DNA from 4 places in the Ensifer sp. ENS06 genome. Region 2 is predicted to be linked to each of the others. Evidence: predicted binding sites of a transcription regulator. Region 2 holds the regulator's gene; each other region holds the start of a gene.
The links. Region 2 encodes LexA, which represses DNA repair genes until DNA is damaged. Its sites were predicted from a motif close to TGTTCNNNNTGTGTTCNG; they were not measured.
Positions count from the first base shown of each region.

Region 1 (5,599 bases), 1.4 Mb from region 2:
CGCATCGCTTGCATAAAATTGCACGCAAAGTTTTATGTCCGCGACATCGGCTGTCCGGATTGCGCAAGCGGCCGTCGGGAGGGTGAAATCTATGCGGGCCAGGGCCTGGGAAAAATGAGACGGGCGACTTCGCCCGTCTCAAGTGCGTGCTTTTTCGCGCAGGATTTAGAGACGCGACGCCACGTCCGCAGCGAGCGGGATCGAGGGCTGGGCGCCGCTCTTCAGGCAGGCGAGAGAGCCGGCGACTGCTGCGCGGCGCAGAGCGTCGGGGAAGGCGATGCCGGCATCGAGGCTGGCTGCGAGATAACCGCAGAAGGTGTCGCCGGCGCCGACGGTATCGACCGGCTCGATCTTCAGGCCCTTGGCGCGCTGGATCTCGCCCTCATGCACGGCCACCACGCCTTCGGCGCCAAGCGTGACGATGACCGTCTGGCCGGTCTCCGCGTGCAGCGCCTTCATCGCTTCTTCGCGCTCAGTGCTCCCGATACCGCTCTTGCCGGCCAGCAGCTCGAATTCGGTTTCGTTGGCAATGACGATATCGGCGAGGCGGCCGAGGCGGGCTGCGTCCGGTGTCAGCGGCGCGATGTTGATGACCGAACGCACGCCCTTCTGTTTGGCGGCGGTGAGCGCCTTCTCGACCGAAGCGGCCGGAATTTCGAGCTGCAGCATCAAGGTGTCGCCGGGCTTCATGCCGTCGACGGCCTTCACCGCATCGGCTTCATCGACCGTCGCATTGGCGCTGGCGACGACGACGATGACATTTTCGCCGTCACCGCCGACGAGGATATGGGCGGTGCCGGTCGGCTCGCTGACCGTCTTGGTCAACGACAGGTCGGCGCCCGCACCCTTCAGCAGTTCGAGCGCGCCGTCGGCAAAGCTGTCCTTTCCTACCGCGCCTGCCATCTGCACCGTCGCGCCGGCACGCCGTGCGGCCAGCGCCTGGTTTGCGCCCTTGCCGCCGGCGGCGGTCGAGAAGCTGGTGCCGGCGACGGTTTCGCCGGGCTTCGGAAGGCGCGCGGTGGTGGCGATCAGATCCATGTTGATGGACCCAAAAACAGTAATCATGTGAAACTATCCTGTCGGCTTTGCGAATTGGGCCGGAGAGTGCCCGACAGCCTCAGTCCTCGTCAACCACCCGCAGGCGCAATTGCCCGACGCGATTGTCAACCGCGGCACGTGGTTCGTCCGCGTCCCGTGTGCCGCCTTCCGCTTGCAGCTCTAGGGCCTCGATCTTGGCCCCGCGGCGGGTGAGCTTGCTGGAGGAAACGAGGATGTCCTCGACATCCTTCTGGCTCATGGCGAAATGGCCCTGCAGCTTGCGCACGCGCTCGTCGAGACGGCCGAGATCCTCCATCAGCCGCGCGACTTCGCCCTGGATCAGGTGCGCCTGCTCGCGCATGCGCGCATCCTTGAGGATCGCCTGGATCACCTGGATCGACAGCAGCAGCAGGGAGGGCGAGACGATGACGATCCGCTGGCGGTGCGCCTTCTGCACGATCGCTTCGAAATGCTCGTGGATCTCCGCAAAAATCGATTCCGAGGGTACGAAGAGGAAGGCGGTGTCCTGCGTCTCGCCCGGGATCAGATACTTGCCGGCGATGTCGCGCACATGCGTTTCCATGTCGCGGCGAAAGAGTTGGGCGATCTGCTGGCGCCGCTCCGGAGTCGGAGCATCCCGCATCGCGTTCCAGGCTTCGAGCGGAAATTTGGCGTCGATGACCAGCGGCGGCTGGCCGTTTGGCATGCGGATGGTGCAGTCGGGCCGCACCCCGTTCGACAGCGTCGCCTGGAATTCGAAGGCACCCATCGGCAGCCCGTCGGCGATAATCGCTTCCATGCGCGACTGGCCGAAGGCGCCGCGCGTCTGCTTGTTCGATAGAATCGCCTGAAGTCCGGCCATGTCCTTGGCGAGCGACTGGATGTTGTTCTGGGCCGTGTCGATGACGGCGAGGCGCTCCTGCAGCCGGCGCAGGTTCTCGTGTGTCGCCTTGGTCTGCTCGCTGATCGAGGCGCCGATGCGATGGGTCATGCCGTCGATGCGCTGGCTGAGTGTCTGGTTGAGCTCCGCCTGCCGGGCGCCGAACACCTCGGCCATGGCCGCGACCCGCCCTTGCATCTCCGTCTGTGCTGCCAGCAGCATTGCCATCTGTTCCTGCCGCTCGTCGTCGCGGGGATTGCGCCGGCGCGAGAGCGCCATCAGGCCGGCAACAGCCAGCACAAGGCCGGCGGCAATCGCCAGATGGCCCAGGGTAATCGGCAGGGTGCCGATGAAAAACAACGGTTGGGCGAAGGGAAGGGGCGCGGGTTCCATGCGCCAAACCTAACAGATTCTCTCGCGAAGTGTAGATCAAAACAAGAACATATGTGCGCGGCGGTTAACGCCCGACGAGGGACGAGCGGGTGCCGCAGGTGGCAAGGCAATTTCCTTGCGCGTCGATGGAAAGATCGGCTATGGGAGCATCATGACCATCAAGCCGCTTATCATCCTTCCCGATCCTGTGCTTCGCCAGGTTTCAACGCCGATCGAAACCGTCGACGCGGACGTCCGCCGTCTGGCCGATGACATGCTCGAAACCATGTACGATGCCCCCGGCATCGGCCTTGCCGCGATCCAGATCGGTGTCGCCAGGCGCATGCTGGTGCTCGACGTTTCGAAAGAGGGCGACGAGAAGACGCCGCTTGTCTTCATCAACCCCGAGATCGTCGCTTCGTCCGACACCTATTCGGTCTACGAGGAAGGCTGCCTGTCGATCCCGGACTACTACGCCGAGGTCGAGCGCCCCGCCGTCATCACCGTCAAGCACCTCGACCGCGACGGCAAGCAGCAGACGATCGAGGCCGAAGGCCTGCTCGCCACCTGCCTGCAGCACGAGATCGACCACCTGAACGGCGTGTTGTTCATCGACCACATCTCCAAGCTCAAGCGCGACATGGTGATCCGCAAGTTCACCAAGGCTGCCAAGACGCGCGGCGCAAAGGCGATCTGAGCCTTCGATCGCGGAAGATCACGCGAAATTTTGAAGGCGGGAACCCATTGAACATTCCAGGAAGAGCGTGAAACGGCTTTCCTGGAATTGTCCTGTTTTAGAGAATGAGATCATTTCGCCGTTTCCCCGCATGAAGTGATCTGAAAGGACGGAGTTACCGCCTTGTCGCTTCGCATCATCTTCATGGGCACACCGGAATTTTCGGTGCCGACACTGGCGGCACTTGCCGAGGCCGGTCATCAGATCGTCGCCGTCTACACCCAGCCACCGCGGCCGGGTGGCCGCCGCGGGCTCGATCTGCAGAAATCGCCGGTGCACCAGGCGGCCGAACTGCTGGGTATTCCGGTGCTAACGCCGGTCAACTTCAAGGACGAGGCGGACCGCCAGACCTTCCGTGATTTCGACGCCGACGTCGCCGTCGTCGTCGCCTATGGCCTGCTTCTGCCCGAGGCCATCCTCACCGGCACCAAGCTCGGCTGCTACAACGGCCACGCCTCGCGGCTGCCGCGCTGGCGCGGTGCAGCGCCCATCCAGCGCGCGATCATGGCCGGCGACCACGAGACCGGCATGATGGTGATGAAGATGGAAAAGGGGCTCGATACCGGCCCGGTCGCCCTCACCAAGACGGTTCTGATCGGCGAGACGATGACCGGGGGCGAATTGCACGATCGCCTGATGCAGGTCGGCGCCAGTCTGATGCGGGAAGCGATGGCAAAACTCGAGGCCGACGATCTGCCGCTGACGGTCCAGGCCGAGGACGGCGTCGTCTACGCCCAGAAGATCAGCAAAACGGAAACCCGCATCGATTTCGCCCGTCCCGCCCGCGAGGTCCACGACCATATCCGCGGCCTGTCGCCATTTCCGGGCGCCTGGTTCGAACTTGAGATCGCCGGCAGGCCGGAGCGCATCAAGGTTCTGAACTCGGAGCCCGCTTCCGGCGAGGCCGAGGCCGGCACGGTGCTCGACGATAATCTGACGATTGCCTGCGCCGAGGGCGCCGTTCGGCTCACCCGCCTGCAGCGCGCCGGCGGCAAGGCGTTGGGTGCGGCCGACTTCCTGCGCGGAACGCCGGTTGCGCCCGGCACGAGGGTCGGCTGATGCCGCGGTTCAAGCTGACCGTCGAATATGACGGCTCGGACTATGTCGGCTGGCAGCGGCAGGACAACGGAGAGTCCGTGCAAGGGGCGATCGAAAAGGCGATCCTGTCGCTGACCGGCGAGACCGTGTCGATCCGCGGCGCCGGCCGCACCGATTCCGGTGTGCACGCCAGTGGCCAGGTCATGCATGCGGATCTCACGCGTCCGTGGAAGCCCTACACGCTGCGCAACGCGCTAAATGCCCATCTGGGGCTTGCGGGCGAGCGGGTGGCGATCCTCGAGGCCGAGGAAGTGTCCGAGGAATTCGACGCGCGCTTCTCGGCGCTGCGCCGCCACTACCTCTACCGCATTATCTCGCGGCCCGCGCCGCTGGCGCTTGAAGCCCGGCGCGCCTGGTGGGTGCCGAAGCCGCTCGACCATGAAGCCATGCATGCAGGCGCCCAGCGCCTCGTCGGCCATCATGACTTCACCACCTTCCGCTCCGCCCATTGCCAGGCGGCGAGCCCGGTGCGCACGCTCGATCGGCTGGACGTCGCGCTTGTCGCCGGCGTCATCGAGATCCGCGCAACGGCGCAGAGCTTCCTGCACAACCAGATCCGCTCCTTCGCCGGCTCGCTGAAGCTGGTGGGCGAAGGCAAGTGGACGCCGGATGATCTGCAGGCGGCGCTTGAGGCCCGCAACCGCAAGGCCTGCGGCCCCGTGGCGCCGCCCGATGGGCTTTATTTCCTTCAGGTGGACTACTGATCCCGAAGTCCTAGCTTGTCGGGATCAGACCGAAGAAGCGCTGCAAGAGATCGCCGATCATCATCGACGGCAACAGGAACAGCGCCGTCAGCGCCGAGGCAAGCAGCGTCTGGTTGCCGGTCACCATGCGCAAGAGCCGGAAGAGCACCGCAACGCTGATGACGAGCAGCGTCAACCAGATGAAGCTCGTCAGCCCCTGGCTCCCGGGAATGACGACACGGATCGCCGCCGGCACCGCCATGGCGTAGGAGAGCGGAACCGAGAGCCAGTTTGTGGTAACGACGATCGGTACCACCGCTCCGGCAAATCCGAGTGGGCGCGAGAGAATGGCGATCAGCACCAGCGGCAAGAGCCAGCTGACGAGATCGACGACGAGCAGCTTGAAGATGAAGCCGATGCCGATCGTGGTGCCATCAGGCATGACCGAGAGGTAGTAGAGCCGCCAGGACGCCCAGGTGACGGCGATCGCCGGCAGGCACCAGAGCATGGACGTGAACGAGCGCCAGAGGCCACTCTCGCTGAAATCGAGCCAGCGGAAGCCTTCTTCGTTACCCTGCGCCAGGAGCCAGAGCCCCCGGATATAGGCAAGCACCTCATCAAGCAGCGGCATGGCCGAACCAGCGGGCGATGAAGGTTTCATAGATATTGGTCAGGGTCTCGAGGTCGGCAACGGCGACCCGTTCGTCGACCATGTGCATCGTCTGGCCGACGAGGCCGAACTCGACCACCGGGCAATAGTCCTTGATGAAGCGCGCATCCGAGGTTCCGCCG
Region 1 is NZ_JACVBC010000001.1:372,661-378,259, forward strand. It holds gene IB279_RS01895 (ribokinase) at 166-1,065, opposite strand; gene IB279_RS01900 (DNA recombination protein RmuC) at 1,118-2,311, opposite strand; gene def (peptide deformylase) at 2,463-2,987, shown strand; gene fmt (methionyl-tRNA formyltransferase) at 3,150-4,085, shown strand; gene truA (tRNA pseudouridine(38-40) synthase TruA) at 4,085-4,828, shown strand; gene IB279_RS01920 (hypothetical protein) at 4,839-5,438, opposite strand; gene dapE (succinyl-diaminopimelate desuccinylase) at 5,425-5,599, opposite strand, start outside.
Region 1: IB279_RS01900 (DNA recombination protein RmuC) is a predicted target of LexA. The motif match lies at 2,344-2,361, and genes of this name have one in related genera.

Region 2 (5,599 bases):
GCGGCCGGTCGATCGGCGGTGCCAGCTCGTTTTTTAGTTCGAGCGCGCGCCAGAACGGCGTGAACACGCGGTAGGGGCCGCCCGTCGTTGTCAGCAGCCGCATGGGCTCATGCAGCAATTGTCCTGCAAAGCTCTCCGCGATGATTCCCCGCTCGGCCAGCGCCTTCTTGAGCGCGGTATCCGTGGCGATGCCGTTCGGGTCGTAGCGCCGGTTCCAGTAGATGCGCTCCGTACCGCTTGCGCGCGCAATCTCGACAATCACGTCAAGCGGCGCGCCTGATCGAAGAACGAGGCGAGAAGCGTGCCGCGCGAGACTTGCGCCCAAGGCCTCGAGCGAATGGTGCAGCCACCACGCCTGCGCCGCCCCGAGCGGACCGTTGCCGCTGTCGGCGGGTTCGCGAATATAGAGGGGAATGACGGCTGCCTCGCCGGCGGCAGCCGAGAGGGCGCGATTGTCGGCCAGGCGGAGATCCTTGCGGAACCAGACGATGATGGGCGGCGCCGCGGCCTTTGTCATGAAGAACCATCGGGAGGTTGGGGATTGATCACCTGGAGAACATAGGTGCAAAATGAAAAAGAGCCATTCGCATCGCTGCAAATGGCTCTTTTAGAAAGTGGCTCCCCGGGCCGGATTCGAACCGGCGACCTGTCGATTAACAGTCGAATGCTCTACCGCTGAGCTACCAGGGATCATCCGCGCCGCTGTTGTGCTGTGCGCTTCAGAAGTGAGGCTGCTAATACGCATGCTTTTCTGATTTGCCAAGCGCTTTTTTAAAAAAAAATGACAAGTTCCGTTGCGAGGCTGTGGAGAAGTCCCCAATTGTGGGAAAACACGCCGGATAGGGAATGATGAATAAAAACAGGAAGCAGACGCATTTTGGCATTGATCCGCAAACACGACAGATCGTGCTGGGCAAATGGCGTATCGCGCTGCCCGACTCTCCGCTGCTGCGCATCCTGCTGGGTTCGCTGCTGGTGTTCTGCGGTTTTCTCGGTTTCCTGCCCGTGCTGGGCTTCTGGATGATACCGTTGGGCCTGATCGTGCTTTCCCACGACATTCCCTCGGTTCGCCGCCGCCGTCGTCGTCTGGCCGTTTGGTGGGCGCGCTGGCGCGGGAAGGCCAACTCCTCGAACGGCTCCTGAGCCGGACGCCGATTTAACGATCTTGTTGTCGAGGCAGGGCGGTCGGCAGTTTTCGGTTCCTCGCGGCCGTCACGTACCAATTCCGAATCTCTCAACAAGGGCCGTGGCCGCGCAGGCGAATGACCGGTTCCTCGCGGTCTTCCCCTCTGTTGGGGTGCTTTCGAAAACTTTTCGGCAACCCATCAAACGCATAATGCGGTCTCGAATCAGGATGGGGACCGATGGCCAAAGCCACTACGAAACGTCGACGCCGCAGTTCGGGCCGAAGCACCAGCAAACAGGGCGGCATGGCGCCGTGGTATCTGGCCGCAGCGCTCACCCTTGGCGGCGTCATGGCCTACGACCATCGCGCCGAGTTGCGGGACTGGCCGGTGGTTTCGGATGTCATGGCCTTTGCATCGCGATCGGAAACGAAGCCGAAGCCTCAGCGCGCGGTTCCTGAAGCGCAGGAGCGCGTTGCGCAGCTGGCGGATAGGCACAAACCAAATCCGAAGCCCAACCCAGCGACGAAGGTTGTCCTGGCCGCCCCGGTGCCGTCGGTGAATGTCGGCGTCACGCCGCCAACCCCTCTCGTGCGGCCGAATGAAGAGGTGAAGACGGCATCCATCCGTACCGATCAGTTCTATTTTTGCGGCATTCGCAACGACAACTGCGTGATCGATGGCGCGACCTTCGTCTTCCATGGCGAGACGATCCGCGTCGCCGATGTCGATGCACCGCGAATCCGCCAGGCAAGCTGCGACAAGGAGCGTTCGCGCGGCTTCTACGCCAAGCAGCGCCTGCGCGAATTGCTGAATGCAGGCGACTTCAGGCTGATCTCGGCGGGAGGGCGATCAGATGCCAAGGCCGGCGAGAAACTGCGCCTGGTCACACGCGGTGACCAATCTCTTGGACGTGTACTCGTTTCCGAGGGGCTCGTGCGGCCGTGGGAAGGGCGCCCGACGCCCTGGTGCTGAGATCACCTGGGAGACGATCGGCGGACATCGTCGATCGTTCTGTGGAAAGTATCCGTCCTGCAATTCGACGGCGCGTTTTTCAGAAAATGCCTCTTGCGGTTTTTCTGCAATCATTCTAAATCCGCGCCAACGCTTGGTTATCCGAGCTGTGAGGCCTCGTGGCGGAGTGGTGACGCAGAGGACTGCAAATCCTTGTACCCCGGTTCAATTCCGGGCGAGGCCTCCAAAAATCTCACCTCGTGAAGTTTGGTTTGACGTTCTGCCTTAGGGCAGCGCGGTAATATTCGCGACCCCACGTCCGCGCAAGCCACGTCTCCTATGCCTCCGTCGGATCTTATCGCTTCGGTGAATTCGGTAGAGGGGGAACGATGACTCCGCTGAGATCAACCGCATCGGTAGCGTCCGTCAACATTAAGAACGGAGGCAATGGCATCAATGAAAAAGAGACTGATCCTGACGGCGTTGGCGTGTTTTGCTGCGACCGCTATTGAGGCGCGCGCGGACGACCTGGTTTTCCAGCTGAAGAACAACACCGGCGCGGTACTGACGAATTTCTATACGTCGCCGGTCGGCGTCAATGAATGGGAAGACGATGTTTTCGGTCGGCAGGTCCTGAACCCCGGCGAGAGCATGGAGATCACGATTGCCGACGGGCGGGACGTCTGCAAATACGACATGCGATTCGAATTCGAGGAAGGCTCGGCCCTCGATACGACCGAGGACACGCAGGATCTCTGCGAACTCGGCGAATACACGATCCACGAATAAGCGATCTGGATTTCAGGTCGCCTTAAATGGAAAGAGCCTCGCCACTTTCAGTGGCGAGGCTCTTTTGATTCGGCGTTCTGCCTGGAATTCAATGGTAGCGGCGGATCAGCCCGACGAGCTTGCCCTGGATCTTCACGCGATCTGGTCCGAAAATGCGCGTCTCGTAGGCGGGGTTGGCCGCTTCGAGCGCAATCGACGCGCCCTTGCGACGGAAGCGCTTCAGCGTCGCTTCCTCGTCGTCCACGAGCGCCACGATGATGTCGCCGGGATTGGCCGAGTTGCCGTTGCGGATGATCACCGTGTCGCCATCGAAGATGCCGGCCTCGATCATCGAATCGCCCTTTACTTCGAGGGCGTAATGCTCGCCGCTGCCGATCATGTCGAGCGGAACGGTAATGTCATGGGTGTTGTTCTGGATCGCCGAGATCGGCACGCCGGCAGCGATGCGCCCCATCACCGGGACGGAAACAGACGTGCTTTCGGCGACCGGCGCCGGCTTCGGCGTGGCAGGAGCGGCGGCCGGCGGCTTTCCGAGGCTGCCCTCGATCACGCTCGGCGAGAAGCCTCTGCGCGGCTGTTGCTGGCCGGCGGCGTAGGCTTCCGGAAGCTTGATGACTTCGAGCGCGCGCGCCCGGTTCGGCAACCGGCGAATGAACCCGCGTTCTTCGAGCGCCGTGATCAAACGGTGAATGCCGGACTTCGACGCCAGGTCGAGCGCATCCTTCATTTCATCGAAAGACGGCGGTACGCCCGACTCCTTCATGCGTTCGTGGATGAACAGAAGCAATTCCTGTTGCTTGCGGGTCAGCATGGCACGTCGCTCCAGAGGCGTGAAACAAATCAAGAACAGACACTATCTGTTCCATATGTGTTCCGCAAGTGCCTAAAATTCCGTGAATTCAGGCAACTGGCTGCTTCTGTGGGGGTCGATTGGTCACTTTTGCGGGAGCGGGGCGGTTTTCGGCGACGGTTGCGTCCCAAAACAGCGCCGGGCAGGCCGGTCGCGCGCGTGATTCGAACGAATCGCGGCTCTCTTCGCGGAGAGACTTAAGTCGCTTGCGAGGCCGAGCAGGCGTCTTCGAACTCCTTCACCGTCTCGGCGCTGTTGTCTTCCGGAAGCACTGCGTCGGCCGCATCGGTCGCAACGGGCGTATCGCCGTCATAAACGAAGGACTGGATGTAGAACGCGAGCGCGCCCTTCCAAACATTGCGTCCATCGATCTGATGGCACGGCACGGCCCGTTCGAAATCGGTCTGGAGTTCATCCACCGTCGCGGCACTGAGCTTGACGTCAGGCATATTGGGCGATGCGACTATCGAAGCGAGAAGCAGGGCGGCAAGCACGGTGATCGTCCACTTGATGAAGGGGTGGGACTACGGGTTGGTAAACGATGTGAACCGCGCTTTCGTTCCGAAGTCCAGCAAGCATGGCGATCACTCTGCCATGTTCAACAGCTCTTTGCCCGCAGGCTGTGGCTGATTTGCGCCAGCCGCTCCATCTCAACCTCGTCTCGGCCGTTCTTCATGGACCGGCGCGGAGAATGCATCGGAGCTGCCAGCTTTCGCATCGGGCCTGGGGCGCGCAAAAATCCCTGCGGGGAAGGGCCTTCACCGTCTCGACAGGCCTCTAAAAAAAGATAACTTTGCGTGGAAAGTGGGGTGGTTGCATGCATAGATTGTCGTTGGTGGTGCTCGGCCTGTTGCTCACGGCTGGAGCGGCGTCTGCCGAAGAAGGGCGTTCGAATATCTGGAAACGGATCAACGCCTGGACGGTGGGATCCGATCCTTCCCTGGGAGGCTCGTGTTACGCGGCGACGAGCTATGACGCCGGCGCTATCCTTCGTATCGGCTTTTATCCGCGGGGATCGACGAACCTGGCGTTTCTTTCGATCGGCAATGCCGAATGGAAATCCATCGAGCCGCAGCGGGAATACGATGTTGCCTTGCAGCTCGACCGTGGTCGTCAGTGGCCGGCCGTTGCGTTCGGTGTTGATCTGACCGGCGCCAAGGCCCTTGTCGTCAACTTTTCCAACACCGACTTCTTTACCGAATTCGTTCGCAAGAACACCTTGGCGCTGGCCTTCGAGGGGCGCGTCGTCGCGAGCCTCAGCCTGCGTGATTCGATGAAGGCGGTAAGCGAGATGTTCAAGTGCCAGGAGGCGGTGAGCGCCTTGATCCCGAATGGCGGTCAGGGAGCGGCGAACGATCCCTTTGCGGGCGCCGGCGGCAATGCGCCGAACAACGATCCCTTTGCCGGCGGCGGCCAGACCAAGTCATCGAAAGATCCTTTCGCCATGTGATGGGCAGTCCGCTTGCCGCGGAGAGGTGAATATTCCTAAAATATTGCCTGGTATCGGCTAGGCACCCTCGACAGCGATGCGGGGACCTATCAAAATGCGGGCAAACGGGGGTTTTGCATGCGTAGATTGCTGGTCGGATTGGTAAGCTGTCTGATCGCCGCGGGATCGGCCGCGGCTGAGGAGTCCGAAATCATCAAGTGGAAGGATGTCGACGGCTGGACCGTTGCTTCCGACACCTCGATGGAGGGCTCCTGCTTCATCTCGTCGGTATTCGACGGCGGGGTCACCTTGCGCCTTGGGTTCTATCCCAAGGGCTCCGAGTCGCCGCTCTATATGAGCTTCGCCAGCGACGACTGGAGGTCGCTCGAGGTCGGCAAAGAGTACGACCTGACCTTCCGCTTCGACAAGACCGATCCCTGGAGCGCTTCGGCG
Region 2 is NZ_JACVBC010000001.1:1,781,683-1,787,281, forward strand. It holds gene IB279_RS08835 (deoxyribodipyrimidine photo-lyase) at 1-517, opposite strand, end outside; tRNA gene IB279_RS08840 (tRNA-Asn) at 616-690, opposite strand; gene IB279_RS08845 (hypothetical protein) at 850-1,143, shown strand; gene IB279_RS08850 (thermonuclease family protein) at 1,365-2,099, shown strand; tRNA gene IB279_RS08855 (tRNA-Cys) at 2,252-2,325, shown strand; gene IB279_RS08860 (hypothetical protein) at 2,526-2,867, shown strand; gene lexA (transcriptional repressor LexA) at 2,956-3,678, opposite strand; gene IB279_RS08870 (hypothetical protein) at 3,915-4,211, opposite strand; gene IB279_RS08875 (hypothetical protein) at 4,535-5,167, shown strand; gene IB279_RS08880 (hypothetical protein) at 5,285-5,599, shown strand, end outside.

Region 3 (5,599 bases), on a different contig from region 2:
GCCGCGCATGCGGGTGCAAATTTTGGTCGGCTTGCCGCAGAAAGAGGCACGATCGTCGTCAACGACCCATGTGGTCTGGCCTTGGCGCAAGACAAGCTTTACTTCCAGGATTTCCCGGCCATCGTTCGTCCGACCACTTTGATTTCCAAGGACATCGAGGAGATCAGGGCGTTTATCGACGATCATTCAGACGGCGTAATCATCAAACCGCTACAGGGATCTGGCGGCAAGAACGTTTTTCGGGTCGGAAGCAGCACCGAATCCAACCTCAATCAAATCATCGATGCGGTGGGTGAGGTCGGCTATCTCATTGCGCAATGTTACCTTCCGAAGGCGTCGGAAGGAGATACCAGATTGTTTCTCATGAACGGGCGACCTTTGCAGCGCGGCGACGTCTACGCTGCGTTCAGGCGCGTTCCCGCGAAGGGAGACGTGCGCTCCAATATTCACGCGCGTGGGACGCCAAAACGGGCGCATGTGACAAAGGAAATGCTGGCGATCGCCGAGACCTTACGCCCGAAGCTTGTCGAAGATGGCATGTTCCTGGTCGGCCTCGACATCGTCGGCGACAAGCTGCTTGAGATAAACGTGTTCACGCCCGGTGGTCTCCAGACCATTCGTGAACTCTACGACGTCGACTTCTGCGAGGACATCCTCGAGTCGCTGGAGAACAAAATTGCGACCAGGAAGACGTATCAAGGAGCGTTGAACAACCGGATCTTGTCGACCCACTAGGACTTTGCCGAAGAACTCTGGGCACAAGGTCGCTAGCAAATTGGTGCTTTAAAAAAGATCTTTCCAAGGATTCGGAACCGATGGCGCTGTCCTCGGTTTCTCCTGCATACGCGATAGGAGAAGAAGGCGATGGCCAAAGACGACGATCTAAAAGCCGGCTTTACCGGCACACCCGAAGAACCTCTCGCTGGCGTTCGCAAAGCTGCGCAGACAGCCACCGAAGCAGTGAAGAGAGAGACGAGCGCTGTCGCGACTGCCGCAGCAGATCATCCTCACACCGCGACCACTCTCGGATTGCTGATCGGCGCCCTCGCCTTTACCATCGGCTACGTCGTGGGACGGTCATCGGTCGATACCGGGCGGGGATACTGGCGATAGATCCGCCAGCCGGCGAAGCTGATGTTCGCCGGCGCCTCTCAAATCACGATAACTCCCTCGTTACCATGAATTTAGGCGCCGCTAATATCTATTGACTATAGCGTGCACTATGCAAGGCTGAAAGCTCTTGATTGTGTCGTGACGCTGTAGGGTTTCTTCATGTTCTTGGTCCGCACCGATCTCGATGTCGCCATCACACGATGGCGCGAGATCATCTTGACTTCCTTGCCGTGGGACCAACTTGGCGGCTACGTTGCGTTGCGCAAGCATGATTTGACAATCGAACTTCACAACCTCGATGAGGATAGCGATCTGCTCGTCTTTGCCACCGATGGCGAAGTTCTGGCCAGCCGGTTCCGTTCAGCTTATCCCTTTGTGGTGACATACGGGAGGAATCCCGGCTACCCGCTGGAATACCTGGTCTGGCTTTCATTCCACATGCAAGCGAACTTCGATCGGTTGGGTGTCCTGGAGATGAGCGCGACTTACGAGGACGAAGAGGGCGACATCGAAAGCATGTCTGCCATGGCGATGGGCTTCTCGCGTCAGGCCGACCTTGACGACTTTATAGCGCGGTTCGACGGCAAGGACCTGAGCCAGGATTTGTTGTTCGGCTATGACGCTTATCTATTGGAGGTGGGAGAGAAGATCGGCTAAGGCATCCTTCCCCAAGGAATATCTCGCTCCCGCCCCTCGACTGAAGCTCATCTCGCTGAACCAGCGCCGGCCACTCGATTTTCTAGCGTGCCTGACGGTGAGCGTTCGACGGCGTCGGTTCCAGCGACTTCTGCTCGGCCGATCCGCCAGTCTCCTCCCATCCAAACACACTGCGACCGCCCCATTCGGGCGAGTGGCGAAACTCTCCGGCAACAATTTCCTTGAGGTCCGGGCCGGTGGCGTATCTTTCGAGCTGCCGTGCCTGGTCGTCAAGACGCTTCAGCGCCTCCAGTTCCTCGCCAAGTCCGAGCCGCGCTTTCGTCACGGCCGATCGCATGACCGCGATCGTGTGGTCGTACACCTTGAGGGGCACGGGAAACGGATGGCGGTCCTTGCCACCGTGCGCAAGCGAAAACCGGGCCGGATCGGCGAAACGGCAAGGCGCGCCATGAACGACTTCAGCCACCATCGCGAGCGCGTTGACCGTGCGGGCACCGACGCCCGGAACCATCAAAAGCTGCTCGAAATCTTCCGGCCCGCGATCGGCAGCCGCAGAAAGTGTCGCATGCAGCCGTCGCATGTTGACGTTTTCCTCCCGTACGTCGTGATGTGCCGGCATCACGAGATGTGGGAGCAACGGCTGATCGGCCTCCTTCGGTTTAACCTTTGGATCCAGAGCGACGACTTCCCGGACAATTCGGTCAGGCCCAAGCGATGCCAAAAGCTCAAGCTGCCCGTGGCGTGATGCGGCAGCCCGTCTGTCTGCGAGATTGACGATTTCCCCCTGACCTTTTCCCTCGATCGCCGCATGGGGAGAGTCGACGAAGCTGGAAACGCCCTCCGACAACCAATGATAGCGCCGGGCCTGGCGTTTATCGCCGTTCATGCCTTGCTGTACCACCACCCATTTGCCATCGTCAGCGACGATGAAACCGTGCAGGTAGAGGTCGAAGCCGTCCTGGACCGCGGCACTATCGACCTTTGCAACAAGCCGGCTGGTGGCCGCAAGGCCGGCACCATCGATGCCGACGCGGTTGCCGATGGCGATCAGTTCGTCTGGCGTCTGCCGCGAATGTCGTCCGCGACCGCCGCAGACGCTTATCCCGAGATCCCGCGAACGAGGAGCGAGACCGCGCTTGAGAGCGCCGATGACGCTGGTGGTGATGCCGGATGAGTGCCAATCCATGCCCATGACGCAGCCGAAGGACTGGAACCAGAAAGGATGGGCCAGACGGCGCAGAAACTCGTCACGGCCGTATTCGATGACGATGGCTTCGGCGATGATCGTCCCGAGCTTCGTCATGCGATCGCCGAGCCACGGGGGAACCCTGCCGCCATGAAGAGGGAGATCTGCACTTCCAGCTCGCTGAACCATTCGTGTCTTATAGGCCGCTTACAGGCATTGTGACAGGGGAAAGTTCTTCAAACGTTCCTACCGCCGGGAACAAGTCGCAACCCTTGCTGTTTTGTGGTTGGAATGTTGCGAGGCGCCGTTGCGTCTCACGATGAGATGGGCCAATCCCTGCGGAGGCCTTCCAATGCAAAACCGTTTCCCGTGTGCGGCAGTCGTCATCCTCCTAACCGCAGCTTTACTGGCGGGTTGCGCCAACGTCTCAGCCAGGCAGACAGCGAGCAACACCGGCAAGGTTGGATACGGTTCGGATCCGGTTCTGCCAAAACCACGCCCAACCGTGATCCCGACGGTCAACATCGCCGATGCGACCGGGTGGCGGGGCGGAGAACATCCACTCGCTGCCAAAGGATTGAAGGTCAACGCCTTTGCGACGAATTTTGACCATCCGCGCTGGCTGCGCGTCCTTCCCAACGGTGACGTTCTGGTGGCCGAAAGCAATGCTCCGGCCAAACACGACGAGGGCTTCAGCCTGAAGAAGGTCTTCATGAGCGCGGCCATGAAGCGCGCTGGCGCCGCCACACCAAGCGCAAACAGGATCACGCTGCTTCGCGACACCGATGGCGACGGGGTGGCCGACGTGCGGACCACGTTCGCCGAAGGTCTCAACTCGCCGTTCGGCATGACGCTGTCGCGGGGCAAGCTCTATGTCGCCAACACCGACGCTCTCGTCGCCTTCCCCTATTCGAACGGACAGACCCGGATCACGGCGCCGCCGCAAAAGATCGCGGATCTACCGGCCGGCGATCTCAATCACCATTGGACCAAGGATGTGATCGCAAGCCCGGACGGCCGCAAGCTCTACGTTACGGTCGGCTCCAACAGCAATGTTGCCGAAAACGGCATGGCCGTCGAACGGCACCGTGCAGCCGTGCTCGAGATCGACAAGGCAAGCGGCCACATGCGCCCCTTCGCCTCGGGCCTGCGCAATCCCAACGGGCTCTCCTGGAACCCTCAGAATGGAAAGCTGTGGGTCGCGGTCAACGAACGCGACGAACTCGGTGACGATCTCGTCCCGGACTACATGACATCCGTGCGCGATGGCGCCTTCTATGGCTGGCCCTACAGCTACTTCGGCCAGAACGTCGACACCCGCGTCAGGCCGCAGCGTCCTGACCTCGTCGCAAGGGCCATCAAGCCCGACTACGCGCTGGGCGCCCACACGGCATCATTGGGACTGGTGTTCTCGAGGGGCTCGTCGCTCGGCCCCACCTATTCGAACGGCGCATTCGTTGGACAGCATGGCTCCTGGAACCGAAGCGTACCCAGCGGCTACAAGGTCATCTTCGTCCCGTTTTTGAATGGCAAGCCCAGCGGCCGGCCAAAAGATGTCCTCACCGGGTTCGTCGGCAAAGGCGGCAGCGCCATGGGGCGCCCGGCCGGCGTGGCAATCGATAAGACGGGTAGTTTGCTGGTTGCCGACGATGTCGGCAATGTCGTGTGGCGTGTCAGCAGAGAATGACCTTTTGCCTGTTTCAAAAGCGATCAATGTGCATTTGGTCGTCCCGCGTCGGCAATCGCCCGATGAGAACGGGATGCCGCGCGCCGGCGCTCTTGAGTTCGGGCCTGTTTCCTGGAAACCCGCAATTCCTCCAGATCTGGAAGCCACCAGCCGCTGCAATGATCGGGACCGGTGCGTGCCGGCCATACAGAGATCAATTCCGGTAGTGTTGCGGGCCGCCAGGAGGCCCAGACAAACTCCATCAGGCTATTGTTCATGAATGGATACGAGCAGGAGAAAGTTCGAGGGACAATCTCCTGTGAAATCCCGATGAATATTATGACGCCGTAGGTTTCAGTGGAGACGGCACGCCCGAGCCGCGGTGGAAAAACCGCAGGAACAGGATATCGCCGTCTTCTCCGTTCGACGCTGCGACTTCTCGCTTCCAGTTCCTCGGCGGACCCCCGCGACGCAAGTCGGCGTTGCTTTCGTGCATCCGGTTCATTGCGGCGGGCGGCCGCTTCGATCACAGGCCACCGTTTCCGCAATTCCTCGTAGGAGCGGAACGGAACATGCCACGTCCTGGAATTGTCATCCCAACGCGCCCACGGCACCTGTCGCAATTCCTCAACGATGGTGCGGGAGAAAGGTGTCCGCAGGCAAAGGTCATCGCCTGCCTCCAGATACGGACTGCCGATGGGATCGAAGTCGTAAGCGTCCCTGCCCTTTGATTCACCGAACGGATCTCGTTCCGACAATTGGCCGTCCATCCATCTGGTAAACCGGCGGTCGGCAGTCTTGCCCGGAATAAACCAATTGCGCCTATCATCGCTCCATATGGCCCGGGGAAAAGCCCGTCGAAACTCTCCCAGCATGGTTCGGTCGTAGGGAAACGAAATATACGCACCGGGGCGATTTGATGGCTCACCCGACATTGCTTCGCGAACCCCTCCTCGTTCCGACACATTCTCCCGTCT
Region 3 is NZ_JACVBC010000013.1:94,608-100,206, forward strand. It holds gene IB279_RS29915 (glutathione synthetase) at 1-735, shown strand, start outside; gene IB279_RS29920 (hypothetical protein) at 865-1,113, shown strand; gene IB279_RS29925 (hypothetical protein) at 1,273-1,770, shown strand; gene IB279_RS29930 (DUF763 domain-containing protein) at 1,853-3,145, opposite strand; gene IB279_RS29935 (sorbosone dehydrogenase family protein) at 3,309-4,643, shown strand; gene IB279_RS29940 (hypothetical protein) at 4,667-5,557, opposite strand.
Region 3: IB279_RS29930 (DUF763 domain-containing protein) is a predicted target of LexA. The motif match lies at 3,187-3,204, and genes of this name have one in related genera.

Region 4 (5,599 bases), on a different contig from region 2:
GTCGGGTCTGCGTCATGCCAACATCATCGAGGCTGGCGAGGGACGATACTGCATTATCGCGGAATGGGAGAGCATGGAAGCATTGGCGGCGAGCCGGCCGCAGATGGTCGCCACGCTTGACAGCTTTCGTGAGACGCTCGAGGACCTCGGAGGAGGGCTCGGCGTAACCGACCCAATTGCAGGCCTGGTCGTCCTATCAGTGAAATAAACCGGAAGCGGGTTTGCCGTGGCGATGCGTCGTTGGGCTCAACATTAGCCGGCGATGCCACAAGACGTGTCTCGTCGTTTAATTGCGCTTTGCCGTTCGGGCACGTTCGCGCAGCATTTTCAGGTGCCTCCGCCGGATGTCATCGATGGAAATGTCACCCGCAATCCAGAGTCTGAGCAGAGCCTGGAACTCGGCGGTGTGGTCAATTGCAATGCCCCTTGCTTGCCACTTGGCAATCATACGATCGGCGATTTCTTTGCGGGTGGCCACGTCCTTTCCCCTTCCTGGTCTGTCCACTCATTATGGCGCGGGGCGCCCCTGCGACGTCAGTAGCAAGGATTGGTCTGGGCGCTCGCTCGCCGTCGAGGACTGCCGATAAGTGTTCGTCAGCCTTTCCGCAATTTGCATTGCTTGCTGCGCGGTCAATCTGAACTGCAGCGCCGACACGTTTTCGAGATCCGGATCGGCGCTGAATTCGATCCTCAGGAAAAGCTCGCCCGTCTCGTCGATTGCAGTGTTCCAGCAGACGACCGTTGATGCCCTTATGTTGCCGTGACCGTCCGTATTCCAGTCGATCATATTCGAACCTTTCCTCTTCGGGAAACAAGGACGCAGAGTTGGTCATCGTATCGATGAGCCGAACTCATCCGTTCACGGCGATTGCGTCGCTCTAGAGCGCACTTCCCATGACCTGGACTACAACGGCAACGACGGTGGCCGCCACAGTGAGCGCGGCGCCAAGACGTGCAACCTTCATCCGGCGATGCCGCGCGCCGCTCCAGTCATAACTCATCGCTTAACCTTGCGCTTGTGGTTGAGAGGTGCCTGGCTTTATGGGCAAAACCGCAACCCGTGGGCGGGGTTACGGTTCTGAGTTGCCGCTGTACGCTACAATTTGATTGGCGACTGAACAAAGTCTGCAAGGTTATGGTTAATTAAGAGTTTACTGAATAAGGTTCCCTGCAAAGGCCGCCCGTTCGGTGATCACGATTTCCATGATTTATACGAGTGAATGGAGTGAGCCTTGGTGGGTGCGGCTCGCGCTGCTGCATTCTCAATGGGCTGCACGGACGTGCCGTCATTTGCAACTCGGTCTGTCACGGCGAGGGGAAGCTGGCCGCATGACCCATCCCACTTTTGGTAGCCGGCGCATAGTTGATCCGCCAACCCTCATTCGGTCGTTCGGTGTCCTGGCAGACGAGCAAGCTGTTTTAGAGCGCGAAGGCAAGCTGTGGCTTGCTTTCGATCGTTGCTTCATCGAGTGACGACAGTGTCATGCCCAGCAACCGAATGCCTTTTGGGGCAGGGAAGAGTGGAGACAACAGCATCGTCATGACCGCGGCAAGCTCTGCGGCACTTGCGATCGGTGCCGCTGTTGTCTTGCTCCTAGTGATCTGAGTGAAATCCGCCCATTTCACCTTGAGCGTCGCGGTCTTGGCGCGAATGCCGTTCGCTTCGCAGTAGCGCCAGACCTTTTCGATCAGCGGTTCGAGGCCAGCCCTGGCGGTCTCGAAATCATGGACGTCTACGGAGAACGTGTCTTCCGCGCCGATGGACTTGCGCACCCGGTCGGCCTTCACTTGACGTTCGTCGACGCCGCGGGCGATCCAGTAGAAGTAAGGTCCCGATTTTCCGAAGTGTTGCTGCAAGAAGGCGATATCGTGATCCTTCAGATCGGCGCCCGTTTCAATCCCGAGCTTGTGCATGCGCTCGGCGGTTGCCGGACCGACGCCATGGAATTTCTTGACGGGCAGCGCCTCGACGAAGGCCGGACCGTTCTTTGGCGTGATGACGAAGAGGCCATCCGGTTTTCTCTGGTCGGACGCCATCTTGGCGAGGAACTTGTTATAGGAAACGCCGGCCGAAGCGGTCAGGCCTGTCCTTGCCTTGATCTTGGCGCGGATCTCCTCGGCGATCTCCGTCGCAAGTTCCATTCCCTTGAGGTTCTCGGTGACATCAAGATAGGCCTCGTCGAGCGAGAGCGGTTCGATGAGCGGCGTGTATTCGGCAAAGATCGCGTGGATCTGCTGTGAGACTGCGCGGTAAGCATCGAAGCGCGGCGTCACAAAAATCAGCTCCGGGCATTTCCGCTTGGCGGTGACCGACGGCATGGCCGAATGGACGCCGTATTTGCGCGCCTCGTAGCTTGCGGCAGCCACGACGCCGCGCGCCTCGCCAAAGCCAACGGCAATCGGAAGCCCGCGAAGTACGGGATTGTCCCGCTGCTCCACCGAGGCGTAGAAGGCATCCATGTCGACATGGATGATCTTTCGCGTGCGCTCAGAGCGTTCCATCACCGATCACGCGACCCAACGACTGGTCATAGCAGCAGGTCTTCTTCGGGCAGGGCGGCAGGAGGCTCGACGACAACAAGCATGTTGCCCGGAAGCGGCCGCTGCAGGTGCTTCACCTCGTCCCAGGATCCGGTGAGCCACAGATCGACCTCGTCAGGTGTGGTCAGGATCACCGGCATGGCCTTTTGATGGATTGGCGAGACGATCTCGTTCGGGGATGTGGTGAGGAAGCCGAAGAGCTCGTATTCGCGCTCACCATCGCGCACGCGCCTGACACCCTTCCATGGCGTCCAGAAGCCGGCGAAGAACATCAGCGGCCGCTCCTTAGTTCCGGCAAACCAGGCATTGGGGATTTTACCGCCGGGAACCTTGGCCGCCGGATCCGGCTCGGCGAAGGAGTTGAAGGGGACGACGCAGCGACTGGTCGCCCCGAGCCAGCGTCTCCAGTGCGGAGAGGCGACGTTTCGGATGTTGGTGACGCCGGGATCGTAGTTCTTCACGAAAGCGGGCGGCGAGGGCATGCCCCAGGTGACACGCGCGATCTCTCGCTCTCCGTCTTCGCCGACGCGGACTACGGGCGCCTGATAGCCGGGATAGACGTCATAGGATGGCTGGTTCCAGCCTGCCTTGTCGCGGAATGCCTTGGTGAATGCGATCACGGCATCACGTGTCGTCGTGATGTTGTAGAGATTGCACAAAGTTCAGTCTCCCTTTCTCACCTAGCTTCATATCAACGACTGCTCGCTTCTGTCCCCGTTCCCCGGCATTCGATCTGTTCATTGCACCAAGCAGCGTGTCCGTGCTGGCGTCTCGATCGCAATCAACAGTCTCTTTTCTGAACTTCGTTGACTCGCAACTCAAATAGGAACAAATAGAGAACATATCAACAGGAAGCGCTAATGCATAGCCCTAAGGAGTTGTTCCTTCCAAAATGCCCCGTCCAGTCGACAATACCGTCGTCTCAGAACTTCGCGAGCGCATCCAGCGCCTTGAAGGCGCAAGCGGCCGTGGACGACAGGTGCTGCCGTTTGGTGTCACCGAGATTGATCGGCGATTGCCGGGTGGGGGGCTTGTACTCGGCTCGTTGCATGAGGTCGCCGGCGGCGGCAACGGTGCGATCGACGGCGCGGCGGCGGCTCTCTTTTGCGCGGGCATTGCCGCCCGCTCGAAAGGCAAGGTGCTCTGGTGTGTGACGCGGCCCGATCTCTTCGCGCCGGCGCTGGCTCAAGTCGGTCTTTCGCCGAGCCGCGTCATCTATGTGGAGGCCGGCGACGAAAAGGCGCTTCTTTCCTGCATGGAAGAGGGGCTTCGCCACGGCGGCCTCGGTGCCGTCGTCGGCGAGCTCGCGCGCCTTTCGATGACCGCCTCGCGCCGCTTGCAGCTTGCAGCCGAGAGTTCCGGCACGTTGGGCATTGCGATCCGCCGCTGGCGACGACAGGCCGAAGCCTCGGATTTCGGGCAGCCGACGGCATCGGTCACGCGCTGGCGCGTGTCCGTCCTGCCATCCGTCCCCTTGCCGGTTCCAGGCGTCGGCCGCGCGCGCTGGCTCGTCGAACTCATCCGCTGCCGTGCCGGCGAAAGTGCAGATTTCGAAGTGGAGGCCCCAGATGCCAAGGGTCGTATCGCTCTTCCTTCCGAGCTGGCCCACGGATCGCCTGAGGCGCAAGCTCGGCGACGCAGCTCCGCCGGCTGAAACGCCTCTCGTCCTCGTCGGTCGCGAACAGCGAAGGCGTGTGGTGCTCTCGGTAAATGCCGCGGCGATTGCCGCAGGCCTGAGACCCCGCATGGCCGCCACGAAAGCCCAGGCGCTCGTCTCAGGTCTTGTCGTCATGGACGCCGATCCGGCCGCCGATCAAGAAGCGCTCGAACGCCTGGCGCTCTGGGCGCTGCAGCGCTATGCGCCGATCGTAGCCGCCGATCCGCCCGATGGCCTGGTGATCGATACGACCGGTGCCGATCACCTGCATGGCGGCGAGGACCTGATGCTGTCAGGCATGGTCAACCGGTTCTTCGGATCCGGCATCGAGGCGCGGGCTGCGGTTGCCGATACCTGGGGGGCGGCCCATGCCGGCGCCCGGTTTCTCGCTCATCCGACGCTGGTTGTCGCTCCGGGGGCGCAGCAGGAAACCATCCGTGACCTGCCCGTCGCAGCGCTTCGCCTCGATCCTGCAATCGTCCATGGCCTTCGCGTGCTGGGCTTCAACACGATCGGTGAGGTGGCCGGCGTGCCGCGGGGGCCGCTTGCCCTTCGATTTGGACCCGAACTTGGCCGTCGCATCGACCAGGCCATGGGAGAGGTTGCCGAGCCGATCGATCCGGTCCGCACGCCTGAGCTTATCGAAGTTCGCCGTTCCTTCGGTGAACCGATTGCGGCCGCCGAGACGATTGCGCGCTATGCCGCGAAGCTTGTGGGCGCGCTCTGTCTGGTACTGGAAGAAAGAGGCCTCGGCGCGCGGCGCGTCGACCTTCTCTTCCATCGCGTTGATAACACCTACCAGGCGATCCGCGCAGGCACCGCGACGCCCGTTCGCGACGCCAAGCGCCTGATCCGGCTCATCACTGATAGGATCGAGACGATCGATCCGGGCTTCGGGATCGAAATCATGTCGCTGACGGCAACCCACGCCGAGCCGCTGGTGGCAAGACAGGTCGTTTCCTCGCTGGTCGAGGAACCGGAGGCCGATGTTTCCGGCCTGATCGACATCCTGGGAAACCGCATCGGCGCACGCCGGCTGTATCGTTTTCAACCGGTCGCCAGCGACGTGCCCGAACGCTCCATCAACCGCATCGCGCCGATGGCGCCGGACGAAGGTCTCGCCTGGCCCGGCCATTGGCCAAGACCGGTGCGCTTGCTTCTCCATCCTGAAGCGATCGAGACGATGGCGCTTCTGCCCGATCATCCGCCGGTCAGTTTCACATGGCGTGGTGTGCGCCGACGGGTGAAACGTGCCGACGGCCCCGAACGCGTCTTCGGCGAATGGTGGAAGCGCGATGCCGAGCTCGTCGCCGTACGCGACTATTTCCAGGTCGAGGATGACGCCGGCGAGCGCTACTGGATTTATCGCGCCGGCGACGGCGAACACAGCGAGACCGGCAG
Region 4 is NZ_JACVBC010000017.1:35,097-40,695, reverse strand. It holds gene IB279_RS32710 (antibiotic biosynthesis monooxygenase) at 1-208, shown strand, start outside; gene IB279_RS32705 (hypothetical protein) at 287-478, opposite strand; gene IB279_RS32700 (hypothetical protein) at 509-787, opposite strand; gene IB279_RS37740 (hypothetical protein) at 879-1,001, opposite strand; gene dinB (DNA polymerase IV) at 1,420-2,502, opposite strand; gene IB279_RS32690 (SOS response-associated peptidase) at 2,529-3,200, opposite strand; gene IB279_RS32685 (ImuA family protein) at 3,434-4,195, shown strand; gene IB279_RS32680 (DNA polymerase Y family protein) at 4,110-5,599, shown strand, end outside.
Region 4: IB279_RS32685 (ImuA family protein) is a predicted target of LexA. The motif match lies at 3,366-3,383, and genes of this name have one in related genera.